2 regions of the Shinella sp. JR1-6 genome follow, and region 1 is predicted to be linked to the other one. Evidence: riboswitches for the same ligand, from Rfam matches in the RefSeq annotation. Region 1 holds a riboswitch; the other holds the start of a gene.
The links. Region 1 has a riboswitch for cobalamin ahead of EXZ48_RS04945 (ABC transporter substrate-binding protein). Riboswitches for the same ligand answer to the same signal wherever they lie in the genome.
Positions count from the first base shown of each region.

Region 1 (4,763 bases):
CGGCCACTTCCAGCGCGTAGCCGGTGTTCTCGCCGACGGTCATATGCGGAAAGAGCGCGTAGTTCTGGAACACCGTGTTGACCGGCCGGCGATAGGGCGGGCGGTCCGTCATGTCCTCGCCGTCGATCAGGATGCGGCCGGAATCGAGTTCCACGAAGCCGCTGATCGCCTGGAGCAGGGTGGTCTTGCCGCAGCCGGACGGGCCGAGCAGCGTCAGGAATTCGTTGCGGCGCACATCAAGGTCGATCGCGTCGAGCGCTGTCACCGTCTGTCCCTCGGGCGTGCCGAAGGCTTTCGCCGCCTTCTCCAGGCGGACTATCGAATCTCGCATCGTCGTTCCCCAAAATGTTATTAAAATAACGCTTGTGCGATTTCGATAGTTGGATACCATTTATCCATTCAAGTCAACGGCCGAAAGAAGCCGGGACAGGAACATCCGGCGCAAAGGAAAACGCCGGGGCCGTGACGGGCCAAACCATCAGAGGAGATCATTCGATGACGAAATTTTACCGCGGCGGCCCATTCGGCCTTGGCAAATGGACGCGCCGCACCGCCTTTTCGCTCGCCGCCCTCGCGGCGACGGCCGGTATGGCGAGCGCCGCCGAACTCAACATCTACAACTGGGGCGAATACATCAATCCGGAGGTTTTGAAGAAGTTCGAGGAGGAGACCCAGATCAAGGTCAACCTCTCGACCTATTCCTCCAACGAGGAGATGCTGGCGAAAATCCAGGGCGGCGCGACGGGCTACGACATCGTCTTCCCCTCCGTGCACATGCACGACATCATGGCCAAGCTGGAGCTTCTGGAAAAGACCGACATCAACACATTCGAGGGCTTCAAGAACATCGATCCCGCCTTCCTGAGGGCGAAAAGCGATCCGAAGGGTGAATATTGCCTGCCCTATGCTTGGGGCTCGGTCGGCATCTTCTATAACCGCACGATCCTCGGCAAGGACGTCACCGGCTGGAAGGACCTGATCGAGACGGTGAAGGCCAAGGGGCTGAAATTCAACCTGCTCGACGACATGCGCGAGGTTCTGGCGGTCGGCCTGATGCTGAACGGCCACAAGATCAACTCCACCGATCCGGCGGAATTGCAACAGGCGGCGGAAACGATCATCGCCATGAAGCCCTATGTCGCGGCCTTCACCTATGACACGCGGCCGATGGTGCAATCCGGCGACGTCGCGGCCGGCCACTTCTTCGTCGGCGCGATGGTCGATGTCTTCGGCGACGAGAAGGATCTTGGCTATGTCATCCCCGAGGAGGGGGCGACGATGTACCAGGAGGATGCCTGCGTCCTGAAGAGCGCGCCGAACAAGGAGAACGCGATCAAATTCCTGCAATTCTACACCCGCCCGGAAATTGCCGCGCTCAACGTCTCGCAGCAGACCAACGGCACGGCCAACGTGCCGGCGCGGCAATTGACCCCGGAAAAGATCAAGAATAGCAAGGAGATCAATCCGCCCGCCGAGACCATGGCGCGTCTCCAGATTTTTGAGGACCTGGGCCCGGCGCTCCGCCAGCTCGACCGGGTCTGGACGCGGGTGAAGACGGCGCAGTGACCATGCGCGATCCCCGCCCGCCTTTTCGGCGGGCGGGATTTTTGGGAGAGGGCGACGTGTCGAAACGCATTCTGAAGCTCGTTCAGTCCGACGATCTCAGGCGGTCCAAATCCGACAAGCTGATCGCCCACTATATCGAGCGCAACATCGCCGATCTCCCCTTCGAGACCGCGCGCTCGATCGCCCAGCGGCTTCAGGTCTCGCCGATGACCATCGGCCGGTATCTGCGCCGCATGGGCTTTGACGGCCTCGACGAGTTGAAGAGCGAACTGCGCCGCGGCGGTTCCAATCCGGCCTGGGAAGTCAAGGCCCAAGTCGCTTCGCTGGAACAGGACCGCAAGGAGGGAAAGCTCCTCGCCGGCCTCATCCAGCAGCAGATCGACAATCTCGGCCAGATCTATGCGATTACCAGCGCACCGGAATGGCAGCAGACGATCGACGCGTTGATCGGCGCAAGCGAGGTCTATGTCGCCGCCTATCAGAACGTGCGCGGCATCGCGCAATATTTCGCCAGCCAGCTTTCCTATACGCGCCCGCGCGTGCAGTTCGTCGATGGTCTCAACGGCACCTATGCGGAATTGCTCGATGGTTCCGTCGAGGGAAGGGTGCTGTTCCTGCACGATGTGCGCCGCTTTGCCGCCAAGGCCCGGCCGCTGGCGCTGGAGGCCCGGCGGGCCGGCGTCAAGGTCGTGCTGCTAACCGACGAATTCTGCCCCTGGGGGCCGGATGTTTCCGATATCTGCCTCGTCGTGCCGGGCTCGCACGGGCCGCTCTGGGATGGCGCAGCCACCATGACCGCCGTCATGGACCTCATGCTCAGCAATATCATTGTGCTCATGGGCGAAGCCGTGAGCGAGCGCGTCGATACGCTTACCCGCCTCCAGGACATCTTCGGAGATTTCGAGAGCTGAGCGCCTTGACGCTGCCGAGCGCGGCGGATTAAGGATGGATCGACGGTTTCCCGAGGGATGACTCCCAGGGGATTAATAGGGAACACGGTGCGGACGACCCAACAGGGACCCATTCCGTGGCTGCCCCCGCAACTGTAGGCGGATTGCCGCCTGTCCTCGGACGCGTTTTCGCGTCATGCCACTGCGGTTTTTCCGCGGGAAGGCAGACAGGCAGCAGATATCCGTGAGCCAGGAGACCTGCCGTCGTCGAGAAAAATCCAAGTCACGGGCGGGGATGCCCGGAACAGGAGACCCTATGACGACCCTGGCTGCCGGCAACGGCGGAATTCCAATCGTTTTCTCCCGACCGCAATCGGCGCGCGCCTGTCGGCGCGTCGGCTGAGCCCGCACGCTTTCATTCATTCGGGAGAAACCCATGACCATTCTGCCTGCGGCCGTGCGCGCCGCATCCCTCGTTTCCGCGCTGGCCGGTGCCGCCGTGTTTGCCCTGTCAGCGGGCGCCGCGCAGGCGGCCGCGACGCAGTATCCGCTGACGCTGGAAAATTGCGGCCGCAAGGTCACCTTCGAGAAGGCGCCGGAACGGGCTGTCTCGCTCGGCCAGAGCTCGACCGAAATCCTGTATCTCCTCGGCGTTGGCGAGCGCATGGTCGGCACGGCGGTCTGGATCGGCCCGGTGCTGTCGGGTTACGAGGATGCCAACGCCAAGGTCGAGCGCCTTGCCGACAACGATCCGAGCTTCGAGAGCGTCGTCGCCAAGAAGCCCGACCTTGTGACGGCGCAGTTCCAGTGGCATGTCGGTCCGGAGGGCATCGTCGCGACGCCAGAGCAGTTCGATGAACTGAAGATCCCGGTCTACACCTCGCCGGCCGATTGCATCGGTAAGGACAATTCCGGTGGCGGCGACGGGGTGCGCAAGACGGTCTTCACGATGGAGCTGATCTACAAGGAAATCAGCGAATTGGCGCAGATCTTTGATGTGCAGGATCAGGGCGAGAAAGTCATCGCCGACCTCAAGGCGCGCGAAGACGCGGCGCGCAAGAAGATCGCTTCGGCGGATGGCAAGCTTTCCGCCGTCTTCTGGTTCTCCAGCGCCGAACTCGACATCGACCCCTATGTCGCCGGGCGCAACGGCGCGCCGGGCTACATCATGTCGGCGCTCGGCATCCGCAATGTCATTGAGAGCGACGAGGAATGGCCGACGGTCGGCTGGGAAACCGTTGCCAAGGCCGATCCGAGCATCATCGTCGCCGGCAAGATGGAGCGCCGCCGCTTCCCTGCCGATGACGTCGCGGTCAAGCACACGTTCCTCAAGGAAGATCCCGTCGCCAGCCTGATGCCGGCCGTGAAGAACGGCCATGTCGTCGATATGGACGCCCAGGCGATGAACCCGACGATCCGCACGATCGAGGGCATCGAGGTGCTTGCCGACGCCATCGAGAAGGCTGGCCTCGCGAAGTGACGGCTGATCGCCCCATCCTGCTGCGCACGGGTGTCGCTCTTGCGGCGCTCGTGCTGCTTGTCGCCGCGCTCGGGGTGGGCGCGGCGGTGGGCGAGACCGCTATTCCGCTCGACGTCGTGGCAAAGACCGTGGCGAACCGCCTCTGGCAGGCGGGGCACGCCATCGAGCCGATAGACGAGGGCATCGTCTGGAACTACCGGCTGAGCCGCGCCGTGGTTGCGGCCTGCTGCGGATCGGCGCTCGCGATCTGCGGGGTGATCCTGCAGTCGCTGCTGCGCAACGCGCTGGCCGATCCCTACATTCTCGGCATTTCCGCCGGTGCCTCCACGGGCGCTGTCGCGGTGGCGATCCTCGGCATCGGCGCCGGTATCCTGACGCTGCCGATCGGTGCCTTTATCGGGGCGCTCGTCGCCTTCGGTCTCGTCAGCGCGCTGGCGGTTCGCGCAGGCCGCGGTACGGGGGCGATCATCCTTGCAGGGGTCGCCGGTTCGCAGCTCTTCAATGCGCTGACCTCCTTCATCGTCACCAAGGCGGCCAATGCGGAACAGGCACGCGGCATCATGTTCTGGCTGCTCGGCAATCTCTCGGGCGTGCGCTGGCCGGATGTCTGGCTGGCGCTGCCGGTTGCGCTTCTCGGGCTTGTCGTGTGCCTCTGGCATGCGCGCGCGCTCGATGCCTTCACCTTCGGCACGGAATCGGCGGCCTCGCTCGGCATTCCGGTGCGCCGGGTCTATGTCGTGCTGATCGCCGTCTCGGCACTGATGACCGCCGTCATGGTCTCCATCGTCGGGTCGATCGGTTTCGTCGGCCTCGTCATTCCCCATGCC
Region 1 is NZ_SHMI01000002.1:493,236-497,998, forward strand. Features, by position in the region: gene EXZ48_RS04930 (ABC transporter ATP-binding protein) at 1-331, opposite strand, end outside; gene EXZ48_RS04935 (spermidine/putrescine ABC transporter substrate-binding protein) at 496-1,566, shown strand; gene EXZ48_RS04940 (MurR/RpiR family transcriptional regulator) at 1,623-2,477, shown strand; cobalamin riboswitch at 2,504-2,737, shown strand; gene EXZ48_RS04945 (ABC transporter substrate-binding protein) at 2,893-3,936, shown strand; gene EXZ48_RS04950 (iron ABC transporter permease) at 3,933-4,763, shown strand, end outside.

Region 2 (4,763 bases), on a different contig from region 1:
CGCGCGACAGCGGATCGAAGACCGCATGCTCCTCTGCCATGGCGAGGTCGGCCATGTGGCAGATCAACGGATTGAAGCGTGGCCGTCCCTTCATCTCGTAGATGCGTGTGATGGCCAGCGGGTTGGTGGCGTCGGCGGCAAGGCCGTAGACCGTCTCGGTGGGAATGGCGACCGGCACGCCCCGGCCGAGCGCTTCGCAGGCCCGGGCCAGCGCCGTCTCCGCATCCGTCCGCGTATCCACGATATCAGCCATGTCGCCCTTCCTTGTCCGGGCTTCCTTTACAGGGCTTTTCCCGCAAAAGCCAAGGGTTGCCCATTGCCTAAAATGCGAGCGACCGGATTAGATCGGCCGAAAGTGGTGGCTGCTATGGAGGGTTGAAAAATCAAGCAGCAGGTCCGCATTGATGGCGCATAAGAAATCCTCGACGACCGATATCGCCCTGCGCGTCGCAACGGCGATGAAGCAGATGGGCATCGACGGCCTGCCGCGCAATTATGAACTGGTCTACGAGGCCTATGCGGGTTGCAATCCCGATCTGGTGCGCGATTTCATCGCGCTCGGCAAATACAAGACGCAGGGCGCGCTCGACGAACTCGGCCGCAAGTACCTGCCGCACCAGCATGAGGCGGGCGTGCTGCAGCGCTCGGCCGGCGCCATCAGCAACGAGATGGCAAATTTCATGGATCTGCTCAGCCAGGAACGCACCTCGCTGTCGGATTACGGCCGCCTGATCGGCGAGGCCTCGCAGGTCATCCGTGACGCCGGCAGCCTCGGAGAGGGCGCACTCGGCTCCTCGCTCGAGGCGCTGCAGCGCGCGACCGAACTGCGCGCCACCCATACGGCGGAAATGGCGGAGAAGGTCGCCGCGCAATCGGTCGTCATGGACGGCATCCAGAAGGAGATGGCGGAATTCGAGGCGATGAAGTTCGTCGATCCGCCGACGAAGCTCGGCAACCGCCGCGCCTTCAACAAGGCGCTCGCCCGGGTCTATGCCAATCCGGACCTGCCGATGCTCTGCGGCGTCGCGATCGCCGAGGTGGATGCCGAGCGGCGGTTCTCCGCCGGCCAGATCGAGGCCCTGTCCGATCATCTCGTCACCTTCTACGGCGGCCTTATCCGCCAGGCTTTTCCCGCAGGCGAGCTGGCCGTGCGTTTCGACGGCCTGCGCTTCGGCTTCCTGTTTCGCACCGCTGACGAAGGGGAGGTGACGCGGCTGATCGACCTGCTGCGCGCCGCCTTCCAGACGGTGGCGCTGCGCGATCCGCGCACCGGGCGCAATCTGGGTCACCTCACCTTGTCTGCCGGCGTGTGCATGGCGGACCGCGCCGACAGCGCGCTCGACCTTTCGGCGGCCTGCGAGCGGGCATTGGCGGAGGCGCGGGGCGCGGGCGGCGACCAGATCGTCGTCTATGGCCGCGGCGACGAGGTGCCGGCCGGCAAGGAGTGGCTGATCTACCGGCCGTCCGGGGTGGCCTGACGCAGCGGGGTAGGGGTTAGAGCGCCCGGATGATCTTGCGCAGCGCCTCGTTGTGCGCGCCGAGCATCAGCACGTTCTTCATGGCAAGCTTCGGATCGTCGGTGCGGAAGAGCACGCCGTTGCCGCGCACCTTGCGGTCGATCTGCAGGCGGCCTTCCTCTTCGGCCGGCGTGATGGCGACGGCGAAATACATCCGCCCGACCTTCTTCGAGATGTCGGCGAAGAACTGCTCCTCCTCACCGATCTCGGCGAAGAAATTGGCCATGTAGAAGGCCCATTGCACATTCTCGAATTCCGCGAAGCGGGAATTGGCGACGGTGATGTGGCAATAGCCGAGATGCGGCGTCTGGGCGAGCGTGCGGTGGAAGATCAGCTTGGGAAAGCGGATCGACTGGTGAAAGCCGTTGATGCGGTCATGCGTGACGCTGCCGGCATTTTCCAGCTTGCGGCCGGTACGCTCGGCCACTTCCTGGTAGCTGAGGTAGCGCTTCTCGTTCGGGCTCCAGCTGACATTCCGGTCGATGCGGCCGGTGCGCAGGAACTCGGTATGGGCGGCTGATTTCGGCTGATTCGCGCGCTTGTAGGCGACTGCGTCGTAGTAACGGAACTTGGTTTGCTGCACGCGTCGGCACTCCATCCTCGCGCCCCGATGCGATGAAGTTTATGGAAACGGCGTTAAGCATTCCTTGCCAATCCGCCCCCGCTTTTTCCAAAGGTTCCGGAGGGGTCGCAATATGACAATTGTGTCACCGGGCGGGCCAGGTGGCCCAAAGGGTATTCATGTTGCTCGTTTCCTTTGCATAATTGATTGAAATATATGCAATTAGGCCTGAGGTTGGCTTGCCTCTGCCCATTTTATCTCTGTCGCCAAATCGGAATGGCATGTCGCTAACTGACATGTCGTTTGCCCGGTCTTGCGTTTAGATAAGAACACTCGAGGTGCCGTTCTGACGAAGAGCGGAGAATTGGGAAGCCGGTTGAAATCCGGCGCTGCCCCCGCAACGGTGTAGGAGAAACGCGCGGCGAGACGCCACTGGACAGAAAGTCCGGGAAGGCGCCGCGACGGTCCTGACGGACACTCCTGAGCCCGGAAACCAGCCTTGGGAATGATCGTGACTGGCTGCGGCGGGCGGCCGGGAAGCGTGCAGTCCGGCGCCCCCGCGCCCGGATGCCGTCTCCTTCCGTGCGCCTCATCCCCAATAGGATATCGAGGATCCGGCATGGACATCAGCAGCGACGTGCTCCGCAAGCTCAAGAACCGGCGCGAGGGCCACAGCCTCGAGCAGGCCTTCTACATCGACCCCGATCACTACAGGCTCGATCTCGAGACGATCTGGTATCGCGACTGGCTGTTCATCGGCCATGACTGCGAGATCCCGAAGGCCGGCAACTATTTTACCGTGCAGGTCGGCGATTATCCCGTGGTCATCACCCGCGACCGCACGGGGACCGTGCGCGCCCTGCACAATTCCTGCCGCCACCGTGGCTCGCGCGTCTGCACCCAGCACAAGGGGTCCTCGGCCAAGCTCGTCTGTCCCTACCACCAGTGGACCTACGAGCTGGATGGCTCGCTGCTCTTCGCCCGTCACATGGCCGAGGATTTCGACAAGAGCCAGCACGGTTTGAAGCGCGTGCACTGCGAGACCGTCGGCGGATACATCTTCATCTGCCTTGCAAACGAGGCGCCGGACTTTTCCGCTTTCCGCAACCTGGTCGAGCCCTATCTTGCCCGTCACCGCCTCGGCGAGACCAAGGTCGCCTTCGAAAGCACGATCGTCGAGAAGGGCAACTGGAAGCTCGTCTGGGAAAACAACCGCGAGTGCTATCATTGCGCTGCCAACCATCCCGAGCTTTGCCGCACCTATCCCGAAGCGCCGAGCGCCACCGGCGTGCAGGGTGCCAAGGACGATCCCGTCATCGCCGCGCACTGGGAGAAATGCGAGGCGGCGGGCCTGCCGAGCGAATTCCGCATGTCGCCGACCGGCCAGTTCCGCGCGGCCCGCATGCCGCTCATCCAGGATGCCGAGAGCTACACGATGTCCGGCGCCCGCGCCGTCAACCGCCCGCTGTCGAACGACGTGCTGGAAAACCACATCGGCACGCTGCTGCTCTTCCACTATCCGACGACCTGGAATCATGTGCTCGCCGACCATGCCATCACCTTCCGCGTTCTGCCGCTTGGGCCGGAGCTGACGCAGGTCACGACGAAATGGCTGGTCAACAAGGACGCGGTCGAGGGCGTCGACTACCGCCTTGACGAGCTCACCCATGTCTGGACCGAGACCAACGACCAGGACCGCCGCATCGTCGAGGAAAACGCCTTCGGCATCCGCTCGCCGGCCTACCAGCCCGGCCCCTATTCGCCGGAAGACGAGGGGGGCGTCATGCAGTTCGTCGAATGGTACGTGAACTTCATGGTCGATCGGCTCGACGGCGCCAAGAAGCCGCTCTCGCGGGTGGCATGACATGACGATCGCAAGCCATTTCCGTCATTTCGACGAGCTTCATCCGTGGAACGATCGCCAGCACATGCTGGAATGCATTGCCGCAACGGTGGAGACATCAGACGTGATGACCTTCACCTTCCGGTCCGACCGCGACAACTGGTTCCGATACCTGCCCGGCCAGTTCGTCACGCTGGAAATTCCGGTTGCGCAGGACGATCCCGTCCTGCGCACCTATACGCTCTCCTCGACGCCCTCGCGCCCCTTCTCCGTTTCCGTGACGGTGAAGGCGCAGAAGAGCTCGATCGGCACGCGCTGGATGTTCGACAACCTGAAGCCCGGCATGAAGCTGAAGGCCTTCGGCCCGCTCGGCGACTTCTCCCTCGTGCGCTATCCCGCCGAAAAGTATCTCTTCATCTCGGCCGGCTCCGGCGTCACGCCGATGATGTCGATGACGCGCTGGATGTCGGATTGCGCGCCGCAGTCCGACGTCGCCTTCGTCACCTGCGCGCGCAAGCCGGAGGATCTGCTGTTCAAGGCGGAGCTTGAATGTCTTGCCGCGCAGATGCCGAACCTGACGCTCGGCTTCGTCGTCGAGGGGCACAATCCGCGCGACGGCTGGCACGGATTGCGCGGCCGCATCGATGCCGCCCGCCTCTCGCTGCTCGCGCCGGATTTTCGCGAGCGCACCGTCTTCTGCTGCGGCCCGGAACCTTTCATGCGCGGCGTCAGAGACCTTCTCAAGGTTTGCGGCTTCAACATGGAGCGCTACCACGAGGAGAGCTTCCAGCCGGCCGCAGCGCCTGCCCCGGAGGAGATCGCCATCCGCGCCGGCGCCGGT
Region 2 is NZ_SHMI01000031.1:6,828-11,590, reverse strand. Features, by position in the region: gene EXZ48_RS29630 (L-threonylcarbamoyladenylate synthase) at 1-253, opposite strand, end outside; gene EXZ48_RS29625 (diguanylate cyclase domain-containing protein) at 405-1,478, shown strand; gene EXZ48_RS29620 (DUF6656 family protein) at 1,495-2,100, opposite strand; cobalamin riboswitch at 2,399-2,596, shown strand; gene EXZ48_RS29615 (aromatic ring-hydroxylating dioxygenase subunit alpha) at 2,699-3,943, shown strand; gene EXZ48_RS29610 (hybrid-cluster NAD(P)-dependent oxidoreductase) at 3,945-4,763, shown strand, end outside.
Region 2: linked by a shared signal. The riboswitch ahead of EXZ48_RS29615 (aromatic ring-hydroxylating dioxygenase subunit alpha) and the one ahead of EXZ48_RS04945 (ABC transporter substrate-binding protein) in region 1 are both predicted to bind cobalamin.